Regions from separate parts of the Streptomyces sp. NBC_00104 genome, predicted to be linked through region 1. Evidence: riboswitches for the same ligand, from Rfam matches in the RefSeq annotation. Region 1 holds a riboswitch; each other region holds the start of a gene.

Region 1 (6,224 bases):
AGCCGGAAGAGCGCGGTGGGCGCGTTGCCGACGGCCACGACCGAACCCTCCAGCCGGTCCCGCCACAGCTCCAGGGCGGCGGCGCTGCGGGTGGTGCCCAGCCTCGCCGCCAGCTCGGGGACAGCCGGGTCGGAGAGCGTGCACAGCACGTCGTTGTCGGCGGGCAACCGCTTGCGGGTCACGCCGCTGGCCACCATCCGGACGTCGGTGAAGATGGGCGCGCCGGCGCGCAGGGCCGCACGGGCGCGGGCCACCACGTCGGGCGTGTACGCCAAGTCCCGTACGAGGTCGACCATTCCGCAGGCGTGGATCATCCGGACCGCGACCTGGCTGACGTCGGCGGGCAGGGCCGCGAGGTCCGCCTCCGCGCGGATGGTGGCGAAGGACTGCCGGTAGATCGCCGGGCCGTCCTTCTCGTAGTCGTACGTGGTCACGGTGGTCTTCTCGCTGCTCTCGGTCGTCATGAGGGTGTCGTTCGTGCGGGTGTCGTTCGTGCGGGTCGTGCGCTTCTCGGGGCTGATGAGGTGATCGCCGCCAGAGCGGTGTCGAGGAGGCCGGGGTCGGCCATGGACGTGGTGCGTGGGTCCTGGCCGGAGGTGGTGCGGGAGAGCTCGTAGCCGCCGCCCGGCACGGCCACCACGTCGATCCGTTCGCCCCGGGGGTGACCGCAGCGGCGCTCGCATCCGGACCAGTACAGGGGGAGTCCGGCGCGTCCGGCCGCGTCGAGGCTTCCGGTCGCGTCCGCCCGTACGTCCGCCAGGGACTTGGCGCAGCCGGGCCGCCCGATACAGGCGCCGACGCGCAGCCAGGGGGAGGCGGGATCGGTGACGAGGCCGGTCACGGAGAGCCGGGCGAGCGCGTCGGACGCCTCGTCCTCGCTCATGCCCGGCGTGGGGACGACGACTCCGCGCCACGGGGTCAGCCGCAGTTCACGGCGGGAGGTCGCGGACGCGAGGTGCGTCAACTCGCGCCACTGGAGGGCGGTCAGCCGACCGAGGGGTGCGTGTACGCACAGAGCGTCGCCGGCGGCTCCGGGGGGCGGGCCCTCGGCTTCGACCGTGGTCGTCCCGGTCCGGGCCCGGCTCACGGCGTCGATGCCGTCGGCGGCCAGACGTGCGCGGATCAGGCTGAGCAACTCGCTCTGGAAGGGGAGTTCGGTCACACGCCAGACCCGGGAACCGCTCTCCCGCGCGGCCTCCACGAACGTCTCGGCGGCCGTGAGCGCGGCCCGGGGAGCGTCCTCGGCGGCCATCGACAGGACCTCGTCGGCCGTTCCGAGGGCCAGCAGCGCACTGCCGTCCCCGGCCGCCCGGACGGTCACATCGGCGTCGAGCCCGGCCACATCCCCGCGCCCGTCGTCGAGCGCGAACAGGAACCGGCCCGACAGCTCCCGCGCCGCCTCGCTCGCGCACAGCGCCGCGTCGAGGGCCGACAGCCAGGGCCGGACGTCGCGCAGACCCCGCCCGTCGAGGCCGGACAGGGGCGAGGCGACGATGTTGCGCACCCGTTCGTGCCCGGCGGAGGGCAACAGCCCGGCCGCGTCCAGCGACTCGGCCAGCGCGGCCCCGCAGCCGTCGGTCAGTCCCCGCAGCTGCACATTGCCGCGCGAGGTGAGGTGAAGATCACCGTCGCCGAGCCGTCGCGCCGCCTCGGCCAGCGCCTCGGCCTGGCGGACGGTCAGTACACCACCGGGGACCCGGACACGGGCCAGCGCCCCGTCGTCCGCCGCGTGCAGCCGCAGTGTCCCCGGGCAGGCGTCGCCACGGTCCCGTGTGACCGCTGTGGCCTGGGACGATGAACGCAGGGGAGGCGTGGACATGGCGGCGAGCATACCCACCGTCCCCACGGACGTATGCTCCGCCCTTTTGAGGCGACCCTTACTATGCTGTTTGGTGGATCATCCGGTCCGCCGACGCCACCACGGCGCTAGTGTCTGTCGTCACATTCCCGTCGTCGCCCGAAGGGCGGCCCCGCGGCGTCCGGTGCGTGCTCTCGGCGTGCCGGGCGAAAGACCTCGTACTGGACGTACTTGGGCTTTCGCCCGGTGCGGCGAGAGTGCGTGCCAGACGCCGCGGGGCAGACGGGAATGTGACGACAGACCCTAGGGGAGGAAGCCCGGTGTGAGTCCGGCGCGGTCCCGCCACTGTGAGCCCGTCCCAGGAGGGTCGGGCGAGCCAGGAACTCCCTTCCCCGTACCCCTCGGTCCCGCCCGAGCAGGGGAGACTCCGATCCGACACCGCCCGGGGCGCGGACCCCGAGGAAGGCCAGCCGCCGCATGCAGCCATCGCCCGGGGAGCGCTCCGCGCAGCCCCACATCCTGCTCCTGTCGACGTCCGACACCGACCTGCTCAGCGCCCGCGCGGCCGACGGCCCGGTCCCGTACCGCTTCGCCAACCCCTCCCGCCTCGCGCTGGAGGACCTCCCGGCCCTCCTCGACGGCGCCGGCCTGGTCGTCGTACGCCTCCTCGGCGGTATCCGCGCCTGGCAGGACGGTCTCGACCTGCTGCTCGCCGACGGCCGCCCCGTCGTCGTCCTCACCGGTGAACAGGCCCCCGACGCCCAGCTGATGGCCGCCTCCACGGTCCCCGTCGGTATCGCCGCCGAGGCCCACGCCTATCTCGCCCACGGCGGCCCCGCCAACCTGGAGCAGCTCGCCCGGTTCCTCTCCGACACGGTCCTGCTCACCGGCCATGGCTTCGACTCGCCCGCGCCCGCCCCGTCCTGGGGCCCGCTGGAGCGCACCCCACGCGCGGGCACCGACGGCCCGACCGTCGCCGTGCTCTACTACCGGGCCCACCACATGAGCGGCAACACCGCCTTCGTGGGTGCCCTGTGCGAGGCGATCGAGGACACGGGCGCCCGCGCGCTCCCGCTGTACGTGGCCTCCCTGCGTGCCCCCGAGCCCGAGCTGATCGAGGAGCTCCGCGCCGCCGACGCCATCGTCACCACCGTCCTCGCCGCGGGCGGCACCAAGCCCGCCGAGGCGTCGGCCGGCGGCGACGACGAGTCCTGGGACGCGGGCGCCCTCACTGGCCTCGACGTCCCGATCCTGCAGGCCCTGTGTCTGACCGGCTCGCGCGCCGCCTGGGAGGAGAACGACGAGGGCGTCTCCCCGCTCGACGCGGCCAGCCAGATCGCCGTCCCCGAGTTCGACGGCCGCCTGATCACCGTCCCGTTCTCGTTCAAGGAGATCGACGAGGACGGCCTCCCGGCCTACGTCGCCGACCCAGAGCGCGCCGCCCGCGTCGCCGGAATCGCCGTACGCCACGCGCGACTTCGGCACATCGCCAACGCCGACAAGCGCCTCGCGCTCGTCCTGTCCGCCTACCCGACCAAGCACTCCCGCATCGGCAACGCGGTCGGCCTGGACACCCCCGCCAGCGCGGTCGCCCTGCTGCGCCGACTCCGCGACGAGGGCTACGACTTCGGGGGCGCCGACGTCCCCGGACTGGCCTCCGGCGACGGCGACGAGCTGATCCGCGCGCTCATCGAGGCCGGTGGCCACGACCAGGACTGGCTCACCGAGGAGCAGCTGGCCCGCAACCCGGTCCGTATCCCGGCGGCCGACTACCGCCGCTGGTACGCCACGCTCCCCGAGGAGCTCCGCACCTCCGTCGAGGAGCACTGGGGCCCGGCCCCCGGTGAGATGTTCGTCGACCGCAGCCGCAACCCGGAGGGCGACATCGTCCTCGCGGCCCTCCGCTTCGGCAATCTGCTGATCCTCATCCAGCCCCCGCGCGGCTTCGGCGAGAACCCGATCGCGATCTACCACGACCCGGATCTCCCGCCCTCCCACCACTACCTGGCCGCCTACCGCTGGATCGCGGCCCGTGCCGACGACGGCGGCTTCGGCGCCGACGCGATGATCCACCTGGGCAAGCACGGCAACCTGGAGTGGCTGCCCGGCAAGAACGCGGGCCTGTCCGCCGCCTGCGGCCCCGACGCCGCCCTCGGCGACCTCCCCCTGGTCTACCCCTTCCTGGTCAACGACCCGGGCGAGGGCACCCAGGCCAAGCGCCGCGTCCACGCCACCCTCGTCGACCACCTGGTCCCCCCGATGGCCCGCGCCGACTCCTACGGCGACATCGCGCGCCTGGAGCAACTCCTCGACGAGTACGCCCAGATCTCCTCCATGGACCCGGCGAAGCTCCCGGCGATCCGCGCCCAGATCTGGACCCTCATCCAGGCCGCCAGGCTCGACCACGACCTCGGCCTGAACGACCGTCCGGAGGACGACGGCTTCGACGACTTCCTGCTGCACGTCGACGGCTGGCTGTGCGAGGTCAAGGACGCCCAGATCCGCGACGGTCTGCACGTCCTCGGCAACCCGCCGACCGGCGCCGACCACGTCAACCTGGTCCTCGCCGTCCTCCGCGCCCGCCAGATCTGGGGCGGCACCACGGCCCTGCCCGGCCTGCGCGAGGCCCTCGGCCTCGACGAGTCCGCCGCGACCCGCACCACCGCCGACGAGGCGGAGGCGAAGGCGCGCACGCTGGTCCAGGCGATGGAGGACGCGGGCTGGGACCCGGCCGCCGTCCCCACCGAGCACGGCGAACAGGTCGCCGCGATCCTGGAGTTCGCCGCCCGCGAGGTCGTGCCCCGGCTCGCCGCGACCACGGCCGAACTCGACCACAGCGTGCACGCCCTGAACGGCGGCTTCGTCCCGGCCGGCCCCTCGGGGTCACCCCTGCGGGGCCTGGTCAACGTCCTGCCGACGGGCCGCAACTTCTACTCCGTCGACCCCAAGGCCGTCCCCTCCCGCCTCGCCTGGGAGACGGGCCAGGCCCTCGCGGACTCCCTGCTGGAGCGCTACCGCGCCGACAACGGCGAATGGCCCACGTCGGTCGGGCTGTCGCTGTGGGGTACGAGCGCGATGCGTACGGCGGGCGACGACGTGGCGGAGGCGCTGGCCCTGCTCGGCGTCCGGCCCGTCTGGGACGACGCCTCCCGCCGTGTGACCGGTCTGGAGGCCATCCCCTCCGAGGAGTTGGGCCGCCCCCGCATCGATGTCACCCTGCGCATTTCGGGCTTCTTCCGCGACGCGTTCCCGCACACCATCGGCCTCCTCGACGACGCCGTACGCCTCGCCGCGTCCCTCGACGAACCGGCCGAGACCAACCACGTCCGCGCCCACGTCCAGGCCGATCTGGCGGAACACGGCGACGAACGCCGGGCCACCACCCGTATCTTCGGCTCCCGCCCCGGAACGTACGGTGCCGGTCTGCTCCAGCTCATCGACTCCCGCGACTGGCGCACCGACGCCGACCTCGCCGAGGTCTACACGGTGTGGGGCGGCTACGCCTACGGCCGAGAACTCGACGGCCGCCCGGCCCGCGAGGAGATGGAGACCGCGTACAAGCGGATCGAGGTCGCCGCGAAGAACACGGACACCCGCGAGCACGACATCGCCGACTCCGACGACTACTTCCAGTACCACGGCGGCATGGTGGCCACCGTCCGTGCCCTGCGCGGCACCGCCCCCGAGGCGTACATCGGCGACTCCACCCGCCCCGAGACGGTCCGCACCCGCACCCTCGTCGAGGAGACGTCCCGGGTGTTCCGCGCCCGCGTCGTCAACCCCAAGTGGATCGAGGCGATGCGCCGCCACGGCTACAAGGGTGCCTTCGAACTCGCCGCCACCGTGGACTACCTGTTCGGTTACGACGCCACCACCGGCGTGATCGCCGACTGGATGTACGACAAGCTCACCGAGACCTACGTCCTGGACGAGACCAACCGCGAGTTCCTGCAGCAGGCCAACCCCTGGGCCCTGCACGGCATCGCCGAGCGGCTGCTGGAGGCGGAGTCGCGCGGCATGTGGGAGAAGCCCGACCCGGCGGTGCTGGAGGGGCTGCGTCAGGTGTACCTGGAGACCGAGGGCGACCTGGAGGACGGCGACAGCTGACGACGGGCGGGGGTGCGGGGCGGTCCACCTCCCCGCACCTCCCGCGCGGGGATGTCAGCGCCGGTCGCCGGCGGCCCGTACGAGGGCGTCGAACAGGCCCTGCTGCGCGGGGTCCTCGTGGGCGGTGTCCTCGGGGTGCCACTGGACGGCGGTGAACCAGCCGGGGGAGCCGGGGAGTTCGAGCCCTTCCACCGTGCCGTCGGCGGCGCGGGCGGTGACCTCCAGTCCCTCGCCCAGCCGGTCCACCCGCTGGTGGTGGTAGCAGGACACCTCCACCTTGTGCGCGCCGGTGGCCCGCTCCACCACGGTTCCGGGCCGG
Region 2 (6,224 bases), 6.7 Mb from region 1:
GCAGGGGGTTGGTGGTACGCGACGCGGCGGTGGCGAGCCCGAGCGCCCACAGCCACCAGGCGAGCGGGTGCACACCGGCGTTCCGGGTCGCCCGGACCGTTGACTGTCGCGGCGCCGGGGCGGTGTCGCGGGCCGTCTCGGTCGTGGGTTGTCGCGGTGCCGGGGCGGTGTCGCGCGCAGTCCCAGGTGGGGGCTGACGTGTCGCCGGGTAGGTTCCGCCCACGGTCGTAGCCGCGGGGGGCTGTGCCGCCGGGCCGGTTTCGTGTTCCGTCCCAGGCGCGGGCCGATGGGCCGCCGGGTCGGTATCTCTCGCCGTCGTACGTGCGGGCAGTCGTGCCGTCGGGGCGGCACGGGTGGGCGCGACGGCACCTCGTACCGCCGAGTCGCGGAACCGCCCCCCGGACGACGCCGCCCTCGGGCGCCCTGTGAACCACCGCATTGCGCCCTACCCCCGGCGCCGCCGCGCCTGCCACACCGCCGCGGCTCCCAGCGCGGCGACCACCCCCACGCCCACGAACAGCCCGACGGACGGCCCCTCTCCCTCGGCTCCCTCGGCTCCCTCGGCTCCCTCGGCTCCCTTGGCTCCCTCGTCGGAGGCGGCTGCGGGCGGCGAACTCGGGGCGTCGGTACGGGCGTCGGCGGTGGGCTCGGTATCGGTATCGGTGCCGCCGTCGACGGCGACCGCCTCACCACACCCCTTCCCCGGATAGCCGACGATGGCGCAGAGCAGCGCGTTCGTGTCGTACCGGAGCGGCTTCGCGACAGAGGCCAACGCCTCGGCCGTGGTCGCGTCGTCCGGCACCCGCGCACAGGCCGTACGCGCCGCCGGAGGCGTCTCACCGGCCGGCGCGTCCGCCGCCGTACCGAAGTCGATGACCAGCGCGACCCGCTTCTCCCCGCCCCGCGCGGCCGTACCGCCGCAGATCGCGGCGAAGTCGGCCGCTCCACGCGGTCGCGCCGCATCCGCGGAGTCCCGGCTGACGGCGAACCGGAACCCCTGCACGTCCCCGTCGGACGGCCGCGCGGTCGACGGCCCCTGCGTGGCAAACGCCCAGGCCGAACCGTCCCGCTCCCAGAAGGACCAGTAGCGGTAGGCGGCTGCATGGGCCAGCCCCACGCTCCCCAGCACGAGCAGGACGCCGCAGAGCAGGAGCAACACACCGCGCGGCCGGGGCGCGAGCGCCGAGACCGACGACCTCGCGTCCGTCGACGGCGCGCTCCACGGCAACGCGGCGGACGGGAGCGGAAGCGCCGCCGACCGCACCGCGCCCGCCGGCATCGCACTCGGCGCCGACGGGCTCAACGGCCACGCGTCCACCGAAGTCGGGCCCATCGAAGTCGGGCCCATCGAAGTCGGGCCCATCGAAGTCAGGCCCATCGAAGTCGGGCCCACCGACATCGCGCCCGTCGCCACGGCAGTCGACCGCCGCGCGGCGGCCCTCCGGCGGCCGGTCACGCCTGCCGCCGCTTCCTCAGCACGACCCCGACGACCCCCACAGCGACGGCGACGACGGCGGCGAGCCCGAGCCCGATCGCCCACCACGCACCCGCACCCGCACCGAGACCGTCGCCGTCCTCCTCCCCGGCGGCCGCGTCGTCGTGCGGCACGGAGGAGTAGTCGTCCACGTCACGCGCCGGACCGGTGTCCTTCAGCTGGGCCACGAGGTCGGCGCCGCCGAAGTCGCGCGGATCCTCGCCGGAGGCATGCGCGGCGAAGACGAGCTGGGCGTACGCGGCCGGCCCGGCCTTGGCAGCCCAGGCACCGTAGTTCTTCTCCAGCCAGGCGAGCGGCTTCTCGGTCGCGTCCGCATCCCCGGCGGCGGCGAGCGCGACGACCGCGTCGGCGGTGTTGCCGTGGTCGGGCTGATCCTCCGCCCCCGCGAGCGCGGACTTCAGGTAACCGTCGGCGGCGAGGACACCGGCCAGGTGGACGGCCCCGTTGTGGGCCAGATCCTCGGGGGAGTCACCCGCGACGCACTCCCCGGCGAAAGCCGCCCGAGTCCCCGCCGCACTCTCTCCCTCGGCCACGAAGCCCTCACCCAGGCTGCCGAGCACGGCGGCAGCCGTGGCATCGGCGTTCGCGGCGAGACCACCCTTCTTGTCGGGCTGGTAGGCGAAGGCGCCGGCGTCCTTCCCCTCACCCTTGCCATCCGCGCCATCCGCGCCATCCGCGCCACCCCGGCCCTTCTTCTCCCCGTCCTCCCCGTCCTTCCCATCCCCGCAGGGGAGGGCGAGGGCGCGGAGGGCGTCGTAGGGGGAGTTGCCGTTCCTCTCCTGCTTCTCGGGGGCGCCGCCCACGGCGGTCAGCGCGCCGATCACGACGGACGTCGAGTTCGCGTCGCTGGGCCCGCCGGCGGTGTAGCCCCAGCCGCCGTCCTTGTTCTGGTTCTCCTTCAGCCACCGCACGGCCCGCCCGGCCTCGGCGTCCCGCCCGCCGACCGCGGCGAGCGCCTGCACCGCGGCGGCCGTGCTGTTGGTGTCGACGGCAGTCTTGGCGTCGCACGGCGCGGTGGCGTCGGCCCGGTACGCCGCGAACGCCCCGCTCGCGCACTGCTGCCCGACGAGCCACTCCACCGCCCCGGCACCCGGCTTCTCCCCCACGGTGTCCAGCGCGAGCAGGGCGAGGGACTGCCGCCAGACACCGTCGTACGTGGGGTCGGTGGAGCCGTACAGACCGGTGGGGGTCGCCTGCGACGCCGAGGCGGAGGGAGCGGCGGAGACATCGGAAGCCGCCTCAGAAGATGCGGAAGTCGCGTCAGGAGATGCGGAGGTCGCGTCATTGGCGAGGGCCACCGGCGCGAAGCCGGTACCGAGTCCCGTACCGAGTCCCGTACCGAGCCCGGTTGTGACGGCCAGTACGGCGACTACCGCTGCGCTGCGGCGGACATTCATGATCGGCGGCTGCCTCTCCCTGACGGGGAGCCGGGCGGCACGGCGAAGCGCCGGGCGGCTCGGCTCCGTATTCCTCGACGGTGCCGTACACCGGCGGGCCGCCGGTGATGCGAGCCGGTCACGGTTCCGCACAGGGCAGTCCGACTCGCCGCCCCCTTGCCGGGGTCGGCTCACGGTTGCGGGTCAGCGCCGGATTTGCACCGGCTTCCCCCTGTACGGGTGTGATGACGACCCGGTCACTCTACCTGTCGGTAGCCAAAAGCCTGAGGGCCGTCTGTGCGCCGGGATAGGTTCGCGCCATGCGTACGGGGAGACTGCTCGGGTCGGGGCGCACGGCCGACGTGTACGAACTCCACGCCGACGAAGGCGAGTCCGCGACGGAAGCGCCCGTCGCCGTCACCGGCGAGGGCACCGCCGGTGCCCTCGCCGTACGGGACGCCCGTGACGCAACCGACAGCCCTACCGAACCCGGCCGACGCGACGTCACCGGCGGCCCTGGCAGCCGTGCCGGAGTCGGCGGTCCCGGAGGTCCGGGCAGCCGTGCCGGAGTCGGCGGTCCCGGAGGTCCGGGCAGCCGTGCCGGAGTCGACGGCCCCGGCGGTCCCGGAGGCCCTGGCAACCGCCTCGGAGTCGACGGCCCCGGGCGGCCGGGCGGCCCCACCGCGGCCTGGGTGCTGCGGCGTTACCGTGACGACTGGGGTGACGCGGCTGCCGAGGCCGAGGTCATGGAGTACGTGCGGAGCCACGGTTACCCCGTTCCGCGCGTGCGCTCGGCGACCCGTACGGAGATGGTGCTGGAGCGGCTGTCCGGCCCGACCATGCTGGAGGCCGTCGCCGCCGGCCTGCTGGACCCGGCGCAGACCGGCGCCACCCTGGCCCGCCTCCTCCACGCCCTCCACGCCCTCCCGCCCCGCGACGGCCACGCCCCCTCGGCGCCCCGCGACGGCCACGCCCCCTCGGCGCCCCGCGACGGCCACGCCACCTCGGCGCCCCGCGACGACGACGCCCCCTCCGCACTCCGCGACGACGACACCCCCTCCGTGTCGCCCCGCGACGACGACACCCCCTCCACGTCGCCCCGCGCCCCGGCCACCCGCGTCCTCCACCTGGATCTGCACCCCGAGAACGTCATCGTCACGCCCCAGGGTCCCCAGGTCATCGACTGGAGCACCGCCGAGGAGGGGCCGCCCGGCCTTGACTGGGGCATCTCCGCGATGATCCTCGCCCAAGTCGCCGTCGACTCCGCCGACTTCCGCGCGGAGATGGCCCGCGCCACCCTCGTCTCCCTCCTCGCCCACCAGCACGACGGCCCCTCCGCCCTGACGGAAGAGGGCCTCGTCGAGGCGAGGCGACGCCGGGCGGCCAACCCGACGATGACCATGCGCGAAGTGGAACTCATGGGAGTCGCGGAGGAGTTGATCCGTTCCCTCACGGATCCGGGGCCGACGGCCTGAGGGCACGACGGCCTGAGGGCACGACGGCCTGAGGGCACGACGGCCTGAGGCGACGACAGCCTGAGGCGACGACGGCCTGAGGGCACGGCCGGCCGGATGCCTGCGCACCGCACGCGCCCGCGACAGCGTCACCACCCCCAGGACGCCAGTCCCGATGAACGCCCCCTCACACCGCCACATACGTAACGGGGTTGCTCCCTTCCACCGCCTCCGCCCGACCCAGCTTCACCAGCCGCCGTAGATGCGCCTCCGCCTCGGAGACCGCGATGTTGCGGGAGGTGAAGGGAATGTCGGGCCAGGGGCGGTTCCACTCCATGCGTTCGGCGAGTTGCCAGGGGGTGAGGGGCGAGGCGAGGAGGGCGAGCAGGTCGGCGAGGCGGGACTCGTGGTGGGCCAGCAACTCCCGTACGCGGGCGGCGGCGTCGGTGAACGCGTACTGGTGGGCCGGGAGGACCTCGGCGGGGGCGAGACGGCCGACGCGTTCCAGGGAGTCGAGGTAGTCGCCGAGAGGGTCGGTGACCGTGTCGTCGTCCGGGTCCTCGTAGAGGCCGATGTGCGGACTGATCTCGGGGAGGAGGTGGTCCCCGGAGAACAGGCGTCCGTGGCCCGGGAGTCGGGAGGGATGCGCCTCCTCCAGGTGGAGGCAGACGTGGCCGGGCGTGTGCCCCGGCGTCCAGATCGCGCGGACGCGGCGGCCGGGGAGGCCGAGGAGTTCGCCGGGGACGATCTCCCGGTCGGGGAGCGCGGGGGAGAAACCCGGCAGGGCGCGGGGGCGGCGAGGGGTGCGGAGAGAGGCGAGGTGTTCCTCGGGGGCGCCCGCGGCCGTGAGTTTGTCCGTCATGTAGGAGAACCAGCGGTCCGGGCCGGTCCCACGGGTGCGCCGGACGATCGCCGTGTCCGCCGCGTGCATCGCGATCCACGCCCCGGACGCCTCCCGCACCGCGCCCGACAGACCGTGGTGGTCGGGGTGGTGGTGCGTGATCACGACCCCGTGGATCTCCGCGACCGACGTACCGCACGCCGTCAGGCCCGCCGCGAGCGTGTCCCACGAGGACGGGTCGTCCCAGCCGGTGTCGACGAGGACCGGTCCGCGGTCGGTGTCGACGACGTACACGAGCGTGTGGCCGAGCGGGTTGTCCGGGATGGGGACCTCGACGGACCGTACGCCTCCGCCGTGATCGTGCACCTGTGTCATGCGTTCCCCTTGTCGTCGATGCCCCGATCGCCGCGCTCCGCCCACTATAACTAGAACGAGTTCCACCGGGAGGTCGGGACGATCGGTGTGCGTTCCGTGGACTCCTCTCACCGGAACTGGTATCAGTTCCCTGTCCCAATCAATCTGATGGATCGTCAGAGAACTTGCCGGCGAAGAGAACTGGCTCCGGGAGGCAGTCGGCCATGACCGAACTCGTGGAACACGGACAGTTGTTCATCGGCGGGGAGTTGACCGACCCCCTGGGCACGGACGTCATCGAGGTGGTCTCGCCGCACACGGAGGAGGTCATCGGCCGCGTCCCGCACGCCTCGCGGGCGGACGTCGACCGGGCCGTGGCCGCCGCGCGGAAGGCGTTCGACGAAGGGCCCTGGCCCCGCATGACCCTCGACGAACGCATCGAGGTCGTCACCCGGATCAAGGACGCCTTCGCCGTACGCCACGAGGAGTTCGCCCGGATCATCAGCTCCGAGAACGGCACCCCGTTCACCTCCAGCGTGATGGTGCAGGCGCTCGCGTCGATGATGGTGTGGGACGCGGCGATCACGACCGCGCGCGGCTTCACGTACGAGGAGCGGCGGGACGGTGTGCTGGGCAAGATCCTCGTCCGGCGCGAGCCGGTCGGGGTGGTCGCGGCGGTCGTCCCCTGGAACGTCCCGCAGTTC
Region 3 (6,224 bases), 7.4 Mb from region 1:
CGTCCACCTCGAAGGCCGCGCAGGTCGCCGCGATCTGCCGCAGCACCCCGTCGCCCAGCACCACGGACGGCAGCAACTCCCGGGCCGCCACGACACGTTGCCGTACGTCGGACTCCTCGTCCGCCCAACGGGCCACGAAACCCGCCGGGTCGTCGTCGTAGGCGAGCCGCCGCCGCACGACCTCCACCCGCTGGTCCGGCTCCCGCGAGGCCGCGACCTCGACGGTCAGCCCGAACCGGTCGAGCAACTGCGGTCGCAGCTCGCCCTCTTCGGGGTTCATCGTCCCGACGAGCAGGAACCGCGCGGCATGCCGTACGGAGACACCCTCGCGCTCCACGTACGAGGCGCCCATCGCGGCCGCGTCGAGCAGCAGGTCCACCAGGTGGTCGTGGAGCAGGTTCACCTCGTCGACGTAGAGGATTCCCCGGTGCGCGTCCGCGAGCAGGCCGGGCTCGAACGCCTTCACGCCCTCGGACAGCGCCCGCTCGATGTCGAGCGCGCCGACGAGCCGGTCCTCGGAGGCGCCGACGGGCAGTTCGACCATGCGCGACGGCCGTGTCTCGAACGCCGGCTCGTGCGGCCCGTCCGGACACGCGGGGTCCGGTTTCGCGGGATCGCAGGAGAACCGGCACCCGGCGACGACCTCCACCTCCGGCAGCAGCGCCGCGAGCGCCCGCACGGCGGTGCTCTTCGCGGTCCCCTTCTCACCGCGCACCAGCACACCGCCGACCGCCGGCGACACCGCGTTCAGCAGCAGCGCCAGCCGCAGGTCGTCCTGGCCGACGACGGCCGTGAACGGAAATGGAACAGTCACTTCTCGTCGCCCTCCACGTCACCCTCCGGCCCGGGCAGATGACCCGTGGCCGCTCGCTCGTCCCGTCCGTACGCCGCGCTCATCCGGGTGCTCCCGGTGTTCCCGGTGCTCCGGGCGGCACGAAGGGAAGTCCCGCCGGCGCGCCCGACTCGATGAGCCGCCAGAGCGCGTCCGTGTCCGCGTGCTCCTCGATCAGATCGCCGAGCCGGTCCAGCTGCTCCTCGCGCAGCGCGGCGAACGACGTGTCGGCGGCCGGCACGAACCGGCGCCCCGAGGCGGCCGCCACCTCACGCAGAAAGGCCCGCCGGAAGCCGTCCGACTCCAGCGACCCGTGCCAGTGCGTGCCCCAGGTCTGCCCGACCCGGCAGCCGTCCAGGCCGTGTCCGTCGTCGTCGGAGATGAACGCCTCTCCGCCCAGGACTTCGGCGACCCCGTGATGGATCTCGTACCCCTGGACCGGCTCCCCGAGGGCTTCCCCGACGGGCCGCGTGAGCGTCTTCTCCCGGGCGAACCGTACGCGCACGGGAAGCACCCCGAGCCCGTCCACGTGCCCCCGCCGACTCTCGACGTCGTCCTCGATGTGCTGTCCGAGCAGCTGGAACCCACCGCAGATGCCGAGCACCGGCCGCCCCTGGGCGGCCCTGCGCACCAGGGCGTCGGCGAGACCGCGCTCCCGCAGCCACTCCAACGCCCGGACCGTGCCCCGGGTCCCCGGAACGACGACGAGGTCGGCGTCGGCCAACTCCTCGGCCCGGTCCACGAACCGCACCACGACACCGGGTTCGGCGGCGAGCGCGTCCACATCGGTGAAGTTGGACATCAGCGGAACCGCGCACACGGCGACCCGCAGCACGTCCTCCCCGACGGGCGGCGCCACGTTCGACTCCCGGACCGTCCCGCGCAGCGAGATCCGGAGCCCGTCCTCCTCGTCGATCCCGAGCCCGTGCCGGAACGGCAGCACACCGTACGTCCGCCGCCCGGTGAGCCCGTGCAGCATGTCGAGCCCCGGCTCCAGCAGGGAGGCGTCCCCCCGGAACTTGTTGACGAGGAACCCGGCGACGAGGGCCTGATCCTCGGGCGAGAGCAGCGCGACGGTCCCGAAGAAGGACGCGAAGACCCCGCCACGGTCGATGTCACCGACGACGAGCACGGGAAGCCCGGCGTTCCGGGCGATCCCCATGTTGACGATGTCGGTCCGCCGCAGATTGATCTCGGCGGGGGAGCCGGCCCCCTCACAGATCACCGCGTCATACGTGCCCCGCAACTCGGCGAGACACTCCAACACGGTCCCGAGCAGCCGCTGTTGCCGCCCCCCGTGATACCCGCGCGCACTCATCTCCCCCACGGGCTTCCCCAGCAGCACGACCTGACTGCTCCGCTCACCCCCGGGCTTCAGCAGCACGGGGTTCATGAGCGCGCTGGGCTCGACACGACAGGCCTGCGCCTGCATGGCCTGAGCCCGCCCGATCTCGGCGCCCTCCTTCGTCACGAAGGAATTGAGCGACATGTTCTGCGCCTTGAACGGCGCGACCTTCACACCCTGCCGCACGAGCCACCGGCAGATCCCGGCGGTGACCACACTCTTCCCGGCATCGGAAGTGGTCCCGGCGACGAGCAGTCCGCCACTCATCCCTGACTCCTCACCTTCGGTGCCGCGAGCCGTGACATCCGGCCCCGCAGCGCCGCCGCACCCGCACTGACCCCCCAGGCGAGCCAACTCACCCGCCGGGACAACCGAACAGCCCGCTCGATGTCCGCCACGCGCACAGCCCGCCCCTCCCCATTCAGCACAGGCCGGTGCTCGACCCGCCCCCCGTACGACAACGTGCCCCCCAACCGCACTCCGAGCGCCCCCGCGAACGACGCCTCCACCGGCCCCGCGTTGGGACTCGGATGCTTCCCCGCGTCCGCCCGCCAGGCGCGAACGGCCCCCCGGGCATCCCCGCCGGCGCCCGCGGCCAGTACCGCGGTCAGCCGAGCCCCCGGCCATCCCGCCACGTCGTCCAGCCGCGCGGAGGCCCACCCGTACCGCCGGTACCGCTCCGACCGATGCCCGACCATGGCGTCCAACGTGTTGACGGCCCGAAACCCCACCAGCCCGGGCACCCCGCCGACAGCGCCCCACACGAGCGCCCCCACGACCGCGTCCGACGTGTTCTCGGCGACGGACTCCACGACAGCCCGCGCGATCCCGTCCGCGTCGAGTGCCTGGGGATCCCGCCCGCACAGATGGGGCAACCGCGTCCGCGCGCCCTCGACGTCCCCCGCTTCGAGGGACCGCCCGATCGCCCGCGCCTCCCGCCCCAGCGAAGTCCCCCCGACGACGGCCCAGGTGGCGGCGGCGGTCAACCCGACGGAGGCGACCCGCGACGGTCGTACGGCGGCCGCCGCGACGGCCCCCAGTGCCACGGCGCCACCCGCGCACACCGCGGTGTGCAGCGCGCCCCACCCCCGGTGGTCCCGCCACAGCACCCGCTCCACCGCGCCGGCGGCTCGCCCGAACGCGGCGACCGGATGCCCCCGGCGCGGATCGCCGAGCAGCAGATCACCGAGGAGCCCGGCGGCGGCGCCGTACGCGAACACGCGATCGGCACACACCGGTTCAGCCGATCACGGGGTCGGGCAATGAGCGGGCGCTGAGACCCGACGGGCAGCCGCACAGGGCGCACATGGCGATATGTCCTCACTCAGGGTGTCCACGCCCTGGTTCGACGAGACCGACGGCGAGAGTTCCTGGCTCCCGGGGGGTTCTTCCCCGGTGACAGTGGCGGGACCGCGCCGGACTCGCACCGGCTTCCTCTCCTGCCGTCGTACATGGCCCCGGCAGTCCACCACGCCCCTGGAAGACCCGTCAACTTGCTGTTGACCTGCGGCGCAGCGGTGTGCTCAGCCCCACACCGCCGAAATATCGCCAGACGCCCGAATCGGCTCTTTCCGCGCTCTTCCACGGCGAGTAAGACGGGAACACTTGAGGGAACGGCAGTACGAAGACTGAGCGCCTGGTACGGCCGGCCCTCCGTCACGTCCGCGCGGCGGCTGGGCAAGGCGCTCGGGTCGTCGAGACGGACGCCGTGTCGGTGTGCTGACCTTTGAGTGGAGGCCGGAGTGTTCGAGAGGATGTCTGAGACGCGGACTTGGATCAAGAGCAGCCATTCAGGCGATCCCAGCCTCTGTGTGGAAGCGTCGTTCGAGGAGAGCCGGATTCTGGTGCGTGACTCAAACTCGAAGAAGAACGCTGTGCTCTCCTTCCGTCACGCCGCGTGGTGTGGTTTTCTGGCGGGGCTTGTGGACCCGGGAGCGGACGGTTCTTGAAGAACCGTTCGGGGGACGGGAGGTACACGCGATGGAAGATCGGACCAAGGGATCCGCCTCGGCGCATGCGAGGACATCCAGGGACAGGCGGACGCGGTTGTCCGCCGCGGCCCCCCTGGCGCTCTTCAGCATGGTGGCCGGCGTCCTGTCCGTCGGAGTCGGCGCGCTCGCCGCTCTGCTGGTGCCGGGGGCGGAGGCGCGAGGCCTCGTCTGGCTGACGGTGACCGCCCTCATCGCCGCGGGAGCGGGTCTGTGGTGGGGGCTGACTCCGGTCACGGAGCGGCTCAGGGTGCTGGACCGGGCCCTGGCCGGGGTTCGGCCGCGGGATCCGGAGCGGCACTGAGTCCGGTGGGCCGCGAGGCGTCGGCGCGGGCGCGCAGTGCCTTGCCGAGCCCTGCGGCGAGCGAGGTCAGCAGGGCGGCGCCGAGTGCTCCGGTGATCGCCGTGGTGAGTGGTGCCGCGGCTCCCAGCTGAGTGGTGGGCAGGACCCGGCCCGCCACGGCGATGCTCAGTAACAGCACGCTCGCGCAGAACGTGCCCAGCAGCATACGGACCGACATGAGCCGTATCTCGCCGTCGACCCGGGCGCTCTCCACCCGGATGAGCGCCTCCGCCCACTCCTGTCGCTGCATGGCGTACGACTTGAGTGTGCAGTCGTCCAGTGCGGTCGTCCCCTCGGGATCGGGGGAGTCCGGTGGGGGAGAACCGCCCGGATCTCCGTTGCCGGGCGCGGCGCGGCGCGCGGTGAGCCGCCTCCACCATTCTCGTCCGAAGACCGCCATCGGCCCTCCCCCGTGTCCGCCCGGGCGTCCCGTCCCGGGGCTCAGTCGTTGTCCAGGCTCTCCTTGACCGTGTCGAGGAACTCGATCATCCGGTCACCGTCGTACGCCTTGTCACTGATGTCCGCGAAGCACTCCTGGTAGCGCACCGTGAGGTCGAGGTCGTCACGGTTCGACAACCCGCCGCTGGGGCCCTCCAGGTACAGCAGGTCGTCGTCGTCCTTGAAACCGAGCAGGATGAACGGGCTGAGGGTGCTGAAGTGGGCTCCCACCGTGAACGGCAGGAGCCGGATGCCCATCTGCGGACGCCGGGACAGGGTCGTGATGTGCTCCAGTTGCCGGCGCATCACCCTGGGGCCGCCGATCACGCGCCGTACGGCGGCTTCGTCCAGGACGATCTCGACGCGCGGCCCGGTCTCGGAGTCGAGGTACCGCTCCTGTCGCGCCGTGCGAAGCTCCACCGACCGCCGTACGTCCGTGCCCTCGGTCGTCGGCGAGAGAAGGGCGGTGGCGTAGTCCTCGGTCTGGACGAGGCCGGGCAGCACGATGGGGTTGTAGATGCGGATGGAGGTCGCGGCCCCCTCGTATCCCAGGTACTGAGCGAACGGCTGGGACACCAGGTTGCCCCACGGCGCCCACCACGACGGCCCCTTCGAGCCCCGCGCGGCCTCTTCCAGCTCACTGACCAGCTCGGGGTCCGTGACCTCGTACTGCTGCATCAACGCCCGTACATCGGTGACGCTGACGCCGACCGTGCCGGCCTCGATGCGCATGATCTTCGAGAGTGACCAGTCCAGGGCGTCCGCCGTCTGTTGCTTGGTCAGCCCGGACGTGTACCGGGCTTTACGCAACTCGACGCGGAGTCTGCGTCGATTCAGGCTCGGATCGAGATCCCTGGGCATGGCGCTCCCCTGTCTACATGTCAGGTGGCCATCGTCGAACGGCGACAATCTGATAGCTTACGCCGATCGGGTACCGTCGTATAGCCATCGCCTAAATGACATGTGTCATTTCGACGAGGTCACAGTTGCCGTGAACAATAGACAAACCCCCTGTACCGGTCAAATCGGTACAGGGGGTTTGTCGTGGCGCGTCGTGCGAGGTGGGAGGGGTGAACGGGGCCTCAGGCCATGATCAGGTAGATCCCGTAGCCCACCGCCGCCGTGCAGGCCGCGAAGCAGGCGTACGCCGCTGTCGTGGCGAGGGCCGGCGAGGTGCCGGCGGCGGTCGCGGTCTCCCGCTTGGAGAGGCCGACGATCCCCAGGGTGAAGAGGCCGACGAGGGCCACGGTGACCACGAGGCTGACTCCGAAGACGGAG

The links. A riboswitch is a leader RNA that binds a small molecule or an ion and turns the genes downstream of it on or off. The one in region 1 is predicted to bind cobalamin.
Region 2: linked by a shared signal. The riboswitch ahead of OG272_RS14020 (prenyltransferase/squalene oxidase repeat-containing protein) and the one ahead of cobN (cobaltochelatase subunit CobN) in region 1 are both predicted to bind cobalamin.
Region 3: linked by a shared signal. The riboswitch ahead of OG272_RS10940 (cobalamin biosynthesis protein) and the one ahead of cobN (cobaltochelatase subunit CobN) in region 1 are both predicted to bind cobalamin.

What each region holds. Positions count from the first base shown of each region.
Region 1 is NZ_CP108215.1:9,964,264-9,970,487, forward strand. Features, by position in the region: gene OG272_RS43590 (precorrin-8X methylmutase) at 1-464, opposite strand, end outside; gene cobG (precorrin-3B synthase) at 461-1,831, opposite strand; cobalamin riboswitch at 2,079-2,205, shown strand; gene cobN (cobaltochelatase subunit CobN) at 2,276-5,905, shown strand; gene OG272_RS43605 (gamma-glutamyl-gamma-aminobutyrate hydrolase family protein) at 5,960-6,224, opposite strand, start outside.
Region 2 is NZ_CP108215.1:3,228,057-3,234,280, reverse strand. Features, by position in the region: gene OG272_RS14030 (energy-coupling factor transporter transmembrane component T) at 1-73, opposite strand, end outside; gene OG272_RS14025 (SCO2322 family protein) at 446-1,333, opposite strand; gene OG272_RS14020 (prenyltransferase/squalene oxidase repeat-containing protein) at 1,453-2,892, opposite strand; cobalamin riboswitch at 3,009-3,143, opposite strand; gene OG272_RS14015 (phosphotransferase family protein) at 3,192-4,346, shown strand; gene OG272_RS14010 (MBL fold metallo-hydrolase) at 4,513-5,541, opposite strand; gene OG272_RS14005 (aldehyde dehydrogenase) at 5,745-6,224, shown strand, end outside.
Region 3 is NZ_CP108215.1:2,516,457-2,522,680, reverse strand. Features, by position in the region: gene OG272_RS10950 (putative cobaltochelatase) at 1-814, opposite strand, end outside; gene OG272_RS10945 (cobyric acid synthase) at 894-2,444, opposite strand; gene OG272_RS10940 (cobalamin biosynthesis protein) at 2,441-3,412, opposite strand; cobalamin riboswitch at 3,521-3,663, opposite strand; gene OG272_RS10935 (DUF397 domain-containing protein) at 3,932-4,126, shown strand; gene OG272_RS10930 (hypothetical protein) at 4,224-4,469, shown strand; gene OG272_RS10925 (hypothetical protein) at 4,411-4,908, opposite strand; gene OG272_RS10920 (helix-turn-helix transcriptional regulator) at 4,950-5,807, opposite strand; gene OG272_RS10915 (hypothetical protein) at 6,029-6,224, opposite strand, start outside.